DNA from 2 places in the Paenibacillus sp. FSL H8-0034 genome. Region 1 is predicted to be linked to the other one. Evidence: riboswitches for the same ligand, from Rfam matches in the RefSeq annotation. Region 1 holds a riboswitch; the other holds the start of a gene.
The links. A riboswitch is a leader RNA that binds a small molecule or an ion and turns the genes downstream of it on or off. The one in region 1 is predicted to bind cobalamin.
Positions count from the first base shown of each region.

Region 1 (4,043 bases):
CGTGGCCGGTGGTTCCTTAAGGATTCGGGCTATAGTTAAAGCTTTAAGACGAAGCTGCTCTGCAGCCTCATTAAAGCGGATAAGCCATGTGAACTGCTCCAATCGGCTAATCAGCCAGAGCGGGATGAGCAGACCTGCCAGCGAAGCCAACACAGCTATGGGCAGTGCCCATAGACTGTCCGGATGGGCGAAGTAAGGAATGAACGAAACCGCTAATATGGGAGCTGCATTCCATTTGAATACTTGGATCAACGATATCGTAACAATTGCAGTTGCAAAAAATGAGACAGCCCCGGTATCCATTGTATAAAAGAAGCTTCCGAGCGATACTGCAATGATAGCTCCGATAATGATGCGCACAACATCTTTGAGCTGGCCTATTCGGTGTATGAACAAGAAGCTGAATGCGCCGAGCGTTGGATAAAATACCATCTTCAATGATGGAAAATGGATGGATGCCCAATAAGCGGTCATAAGATAGCAGCAAATGATAAGCGAACGCAAAAAAAACATGAATTGCTAACTTCCTTTCTCATGAAACGGATTAAACCGATCTCTTGACTTGGCATTTTTAATTTTACAAATGGTTACACTCGATGTCAATCATTTAATGAATGACACGACTACAGATGTTTTGTACGGTCAAATTGTGTTATGTTTTTATAAATTTATGCTACGAAACAGGAAAATCGTTGTCGATATCGAATATAAGGTACTCAACAGCAAATCAAAAGCATACATGAATTAGGTGCCCATTAGACAATAAGGGGTAACAGGGAATCGGGTGCAACTCCCGAGCGGTCCCGCCACTGTATTCGGGGAGTTTTTTTTCATGCAGGTCACTCGGTAATGTATCGGGGAAGACGGAAGAAAACGAAGATCCGAAAGCCAGGAGACCTACCTAATTTAATCACCCGACAGCCTTCGCGGAAAGGAGTGGTGTACAAACGATGAAACGGCGATCCCGCAGGATCCTGTTTTATATTGTGATGTACCCATGACCAATTCTAAAGGATTGGTTTTTTTGTTTCGCCTATTATGGGAAAGAGAGGATTTAGAGAATGAAAGCAAAAAAGATGTTTCGAGCTTTATTGGTGGTTGTGGCCTTTACCCTGTATTTTGTTATTAACGAGCCTCAATCTGCCTACGCGATGCACATTATGGAGGGGTTCCTGCCACTGGGCTGGGCTGTGTTCTGGTGGGTTGTGTTTATTCCCTTTTTCATACTCGGATTACGTGCCTTGGTCAAAATCAACAAGGAAACACCAGAGTTGAAGATTATGCTGGGTCTGGCGGGCGCTTTTACTTTCGTGCTGTCAGCTCTTAAGATCCCTTCGGTAACGGGAAGCAGCTCACATCCAACAGGGACAGGCTTGGGTGCCGTGATGTTCGGACCTCTGCCGATGAGTGTGCTTGGATCTATCGTACTGTTGTTTCAAGCGCTGCTGCTGGCACACGGCGGTTTGACGACACTTGGAGCAAATGCCTTCTCCATGGCGGTCGCAGGACCTATGGTAGGATATGTCGTTTATAAGTGGCTGATGAACACAACAGGCAAGCAAAAGCTGGCCATATTCTCGGCAGCTGCATGTGCAGATCTGTCCACTTATGTGGTAACCTCGATTCAATTGGCGTTGGCTTTTCCTGCGGAAAATGGCGGCTTCCTGGCTTCTTTCATCAAGTTCGGCGGTGTGTTTGCGATCACCCAAATTCCTCTGGCTATCAGTGAAGGCTTGCTCACGGTATTGATCTGGAACTGGCTGCAGGCCTATAGCTCTGAGGAGCTGTCCATTCTTCAACGCAAAATGAAAGGAGTTAAGCAGTCATGACAAGTCGCACTAAAAATATACTTATGCTGACAGCTGTAGTGCTGTTGGCGGTTCTTCCGCTGATTCTGGTGAATGGTGAATTTGGCGGAGCGGACGATGCTGCCGAACAGATTATCGCAGAGCTTCACCCTGGCTATAAGCCGTGGTTCTCATCGCTTGTCGAGCCTCCTCCCGAAACGGAAAGCATGCTCTTTGCGCTTCAGGCGGCAATTGGTGCAGGCTTCATCGGCTATGCGATCGGCTGGTTCAAGGGTAAATCGGTTAAGCCGACTAAACAATGATCAAGCTGATCGATACACTATCCTATAAAAATCGGCTGCGGTCCGTATCTCCTGCGTGGAAATGCGGTTTTGCGGCCGTTCTGTTCGTAGCAGCATACTTGTCGCATCCTGTTGTACAGCTCTGCCTTGCAGGCTGGATGCTCGTATGGACTGTTTTTTATGCCCGAATTCCTTTTAAATCCTATATCCTGCTGATTGGGCTTCCTTGTTTATTTTATGTGACCAGCCTGCCTGCCCTTATGATCGAGATCGGAACACAATCCAGGGATTCGGTAGCGGCAGCCAGCACGAATCAAGTGCTTTTTACATTTATGAATTGGACATGTTATATGACGGAAGCAGGCTTGCATCAAGCTGGCTACTTATTTGCAAGAGTTGTTGCTTGTCTTTCCTGTCTTACCTTTGTGATGCTGACAACGCCGATGTCCGAGCTGTTTCAGGTGATGAACAAGCTGCGAATGCCCACATTGGTATTGGAGATTATGTTGATTATGTACCGTTTTCTTTTCCTGCTGTCAGAAACGGCGCAGCACATGTATACAGCCCAAAAAGCGCGAGGCGGTCAGTCCGGATTCCGCGGCAGGCTGAACGACACGGCGATTTTAATCGTTCGCTTGTTTGGTAAAACCATGCAGAGGTATAGAGCACTGTCCCATGGCTTGATAGCCCGGGGTTTTACGGATGAGATTCGGATGGCTCCTTATATGGCTAAGCCCGTTGCGCCCCGTTACTGGTTGGAAAGCTGGATCGGGGTAAGCCTCTTGTTGGGGCTGGAGTGTTGGATTCGATGGAGGTAACAGTAATGAAATCGATCTTGGAAGCAAGAGATGTACATTATAGGTATCCCGGTACGGATACGGAAGCTCTTCAGGGACTGAAGATGAGTATACCCAAGCATAAGAAAACGGCCATTTGCGGCCATAATGGCTCCGGTAAATCAACTTTTTTCCTTCAGGCGATTGGTATACACCGTCCTGTGGTCGGAGAAATGCGGTGGCATGACACTCCTCTATCGTATCGTCCGGAGGCTCTCAAAAAACTTCGCCAGCAGATCGGTCTTGTGTTTCAGGACCCCGAGCAGCAGTTGATTCTGAACACGCCGTTTGAAGATATATCCTATGGCTTGCGCAACGCCGGGATGGCTGAGCAGGAGATCGCGCTGCGAACACGTCGTATGCTGACAGCTATGGGTCTGGAGCATTTGGCGGACAAGCCGATTCACCATTTGAGCTTGGGCCAGAAGAAACGGGTAGCGCTTGCCGGAGTACTTGTGCTTGAGCCTGAGCTGCTGATGCTGGATGAACCGACAGCGTATCTGGACCGTTTGTCCGAGCAGCAGCTGGTCGAGGAATTGGATCGGATTCATGAGAACGGCATTACGATCGTGATGGCCACCCATGATATGAATCTGGCCTATTCATGGGCGGATTGGATTCTGGTCATGGATCATGGACAATGTGTGATGCAAGGCACGCCGTATGAGCTGTTTCAGCATGAGGAGCGGATTCAGTCACTCAGTCTCGAACTGCCGCTGCTGCTGGAGCTGTGGCAGGCTTTGCCCGAATTTATCCGTAAGGACGTTATCCCTCCTCGTACGATGGCGGAATTCAAGCGCTTGATGGCTGCGTCGTCTCAAGGGTGAAATAGCGGATGAAAGCTGTGATCTGCGAATTTACTTTGTTTTGCGATTTATGCATCCTCACAGCTGAAAGAGCTATTAGCCGATGTCCGTGAAGCCACATGTATCAATTGATATAAATACAGGGGAATACTTGTATAACCGGAGTTTTTTGGTTTTTCACAAAAAAATTCCGGTTTTTTATTGTCTTTACATACTATTAATCCGTATATCAACCGGCGGTTTACGTTTATTTTCATAAAGAGAGGGAGATATTAAAAGCGAATACAAAAAAAACGGAGGGTTGGCGTTAAC
Region 1 covers NZ_JBBOBS010000001.1:2,822,544-2,826,586, forward strand. The annotation lists gene NST47_RS12640 (hypothetical protein) at 1-513, opposite strand, end outside; cobalamin riboswitch at 730-919, shown strand; gene NST47_RS12645 (energy-coupling factor ABC transporter permease) at 1,062-1,829, shown strand; gene NST47_RS12650 (energy-coupling factor ABC transporter substrate-binding protein) at 1,826-2,110, shown strand; gene cbiQ (cobalt ECF transporter T component CbiQ) at 2,107-2,907, shown strand; gene NST47_RS12660 (energy-coupling factor ABC transporter ATP-binding protein) at 2,913-3,752, shown strand.

Region 2 (4,043 bases), 1.4 Mb from region 1:
TGTAGTAGCGAGCAAGCTGCCTTGTCGTGATGTCACTGTTAACATGGAGCACGGTTGAGATTCCTTGATCGACATGTATTTGAATTTCAGCAATTAGATCCAACACCTTAAATTGATCCATCTGATAGGCAGATTTATAGTAAAAGAAATTATCCCGGCTCATGTACGGCATCGGGTAATAGGTGGTTGAGTTGGCATAGGTGCGGGTTTCAATCGGCTCCACAATCGGCATCACGCTTGATGTAGCGTTCTGAATATATGAAATGCTCTGCGTCGGGGCAATTGCCAGGCGGTAAGCGTGATATAATCCATGCTTCTGCACAGCAGCCTTCAAATTCTCCCAGTCTTCCGGAGACGGAACTGGAATCCCGCTGAACAATAGCTTCACTTTGCTGGTAACCGGTCGGTAGTCCGTTGTCAAGTAACGGTCGAAGTACGTACCATTCGCATAGTCCGAATGCTGGAAGCCTGTAAATGTGACGCCACGCGTTTTTGCAATTTCCATGCTTTTTTCCAAGGAATAATAATTCATCATCATAAAAAAAGTGCGGACAAAATCTTGAGCCTCATCGCTTTCATACGCGATTTTATTTTTGGCAAGATAGCCGTGAAGGTTCATAGCTCCCAATCCGACCGAATGCAGCTCCCGGTTTGCTTTTGCAACACCCGGCGCATTGGCGATGTTCGTCATATCGCTTACGGCTGTTAGGGCGGTCATCCCGTCGTGGACAGATTCCCTCACTTTTTTCCATTCCATGACATTGGCAATGTTCAGGGAGGCGAGGTTGCAGCTTATATCCCGACGGATCAGATCCGGGCAACCATAATCGGTGATTTCCGAAGTTTCTTGCAATTGGAAGATTTCCGTACACAAGTTTGACATGTTGATCGTACCCAGCTTTTTCAGAGGATGGGAACGGTTGGCGTTGCTTTTGTTCATGATATAAGGATAACCCGATTCGAGCTGGATCATCGCAATTTTGATTAACATGTCCCGTGCGCTCATCACTGTCTTTTTACGCACCCGGTTATCGGCCAGCAGTTGGTCGTACATATCATCAAGATCCATATCATCCAGGTATTTTCCGTACGCTTGAAAAACAGAATAAGGAGCAAACAGATGCAACGGCTTGTTATCCTCAGCAAGCTGATAAAACTTGTCAGGCACAATCAAACCAATCGATAATGTCTTGAGCCGCATTTTCTCATCCGCGTTAATCTTCTTGCTATCTAAAAGCTCCATGACATCCCATCCAAAAATATGATAATAGGCTGCTCCTGAACCTCTGCGTTGACCCATCTGGTCTGCGTAGGAGAATGCATCCTCCATCAGCTTGAGTACCGGCATAATTCCTTTGGCCGCGCCCTCAACACCTTTAATCGGCTCACCACGACCGCGAAGCTTGGACAAATTGACCGCTACACCACCTCCAATTTTCGAAAGCTGCATGCAGGTACCGAGTACATAGTTAATCGAGTTGAGCGAATCATCGGTTTCCAGCAGAAAGCAGGATACCATTTCACCGCGCCTGCTTTTCCCTGCATTCAGAAATGTCGGAGTCGCCGGCTGCATTCGCTGCTCCATCATGGACGTGGCCAAATCCCTTGCTATTTGCATCTCACCGCCCGCCAGATACAAAGCTACAATTGCAACTCTGTCCGGATAATGCTCCAAGTAAATGGAATGGTCGTTGCTTTTCACCGCATAATCCGTATAAAATTTGGAGGCCGCCATATAAGACGGGAACTCGAAACGAAAGCTATGACTGATTTGGTAAATCTCATCGACTTCATCGTGAGTGTAGCGTTCATACACATTTTCATAATAATCGTTATCAATCATGTACCGAACTTTGGTCGAAGTATCAGCGAACTGGATGGTCTTCTGGTATACTTCTTCCATGAAAGCCGCTACGGCTTCCCTGTCTTTATGCAGCTGAAAAAAACCGTCCGCGTCTCGCTGCATAAGCAAATTGTTCAACTCAATGTGCTGCAATCAAACTCACCTCCTGAATAAACCTCTCTACATCCTTACTCGTTCCTGAAAGCTCGAATTTCCCCAGTACAGGTACCCCGTATAACGCTGAGATATGATCGGCGCTGCGTGCAAAGCCTTCACCCCAGTTTCGGTTACCGCTAGCAGATACACCCATTAAATGCGAATGGTTTTTTTTCAGAAAAGAAGATACTTTTTCAGGAACCTGACCGAATCCGGTGGTATAGGTAACTAACACGAAAGACTCATTTAAGTCCTCCATCTTATCCTCAATTTGAATCGCTGGCATATTCAATTTTTTAACAAAACGGCGTACATTTCCCGTCTTGGTGTCGTAGGCGATCAACATATTTAGTCCTCCCATTCCGTTCATTGCTCTAAAGTTAACAATAAAAAAAGCACATCCGGAAGCCATAAGGGCCGAATGCACCAAAGCGAGCAGACGAATTTTCGCCTACCTCGTCACGGACGAAGCGATCACCTTACCTGTTCTCCGCAGGAATCGTGTCAATGAACAGGCAGGTCTCCTGGCTCGAGGATCAACGTATTCGATCCGCCTTCCCGACTTTGTATGATACAAAATCAGTGGCCAACCAGATCGATACTTCTCTCTTACAGTGGCGGGACCGCACCGGTTTTTCACCGGACTTCCCTTTTAAGCCTTTTCGTTCACTTTAAACAAAAAAGCACCTGTCATAACAATATATAGTTGTTAATTAACGATTTATACAAATATATATCAATATATTGTAATTGTCAATTGTGATATATGCGTAGTTTCCACAAAGAAAAAGAGCCAGCGCATATGCGCCAGCCCCTATGAATCAAGAAACAACTATGAGTAGCTTAAACCCGGATAAAGCGGGAATTGTGCAGTTAAATCCTTCACCATGCCGCGTACTTCTTCATGAACAGCTTCGTCGGACTGGTTTTTTAATGTTAATGCGATGATTTTTGCAATTACTTTCATAGCTTCTTGGTTCATGCCACGAGCGGTAGCAGCAGGTGTGCCGATACGAACACCACTTGTCACCATGGGCTTAGCAGGGTCAAATGGAATCGCATTTTTGTTTACCGTTACGCCTACTTCATCCAACAAATGCTCAGCAGCTTTACCAGTGATGCCAAGGCTGCGAAGGTCGATCAGCATCAAATGGTTGTCGGTACCGCCGGATACAAGATCAATACCTTCAGCCAATAAGGCTTCGGATAAGGTTTTAGCGTTATTGACAACGTTGTGCGCGTAGGTTTTAAATTCTGGCTGAAGCGCTTCGCCAAAAGCAACTGCTTTGGCCGCAATAATGTGCATCAATGGTCCACCTTGGGTACCCGGAAATACCGCTTTATCAATCGCTGCTGCCCATGGCTTACGGCACAGGATCATACCGCCTCGAGGTCCGCGAAGCGTTTTATGGGTAGTCGTTGTGACAAAATGCGCGTGTGGAACCGGACTCGGATGCAAGCCTGCTGCTACAAGACCTGCAATGTGAGCCATATCAACAAACAATAAGGCGCCCACATCATTGGCAATTGAAGCCAACGCTTCAAAATCGATGATGCGTGAATAGGCGCTGGCACCGGCTACGATCATGCGGGGCTTGTCCTTGAATGCCAATTTGCGGACCTCGTTATAATCGATACGCGCATCGTCTTCTCTTACACCATAAGCAACAAAGTTATATAAAATACCGGAAGCATTCACAGGACTACCGTGAGTTAAGTGGCCGCCATGTGCAAGGTTCATGCCCAGCACCGTGTCGCCAGGCTTCAGGGCTGCCAAATAAACCGCCATATTAGCTTGCGCACCGGAATGTGGCTGTACGTTCGCATGATCAGCACCAAACAATTGTTTAGCACGCTCACGCGCAATATCCTCAACGATATCCACGTATTCACAACCACCATAGTAGCGTTTACCCGGATAGCCTTCCGCATACTTGTTCGTCAGCACGGTACCCATTGCCTGTATGACAGCCTCACTCACGAAGTTCTCGGAAGCGATCAATTCAATTTTATCTCGTTGACGACCAATCTCCAAATTCATAGC
Region 2 covers NZ_JBBOBS010000001.1:4,179,753-4,183,795, reverse strand. The annotation lists gene nrdE (class 1b ribonucleoside-diphosphate reductase subunit alpha) at 1-1,996, opposite strand, end outside; gene nrdI (class Ib ribonucleoside-diphosphate reductase assembly flavoprotein NrdI) at 1,983-2,345, opposite strand; cobalamin riboswitch at 2,497-2,705, opposite strand; gene glyA (serine hydroxymethyltransferase) at 2,832-4,043, opposite strand, start outside.
Region 2: linked by a shared signal. The riboswitch ahead of nrdI (class Ib ribonucleoside-diphosphate reductase assembly flavoprotein NrdI) and the one ahead of NST47_RS12645 (energy-coupling factor ABC transporter permease) in region 1 are both predicted to bind cobalamin.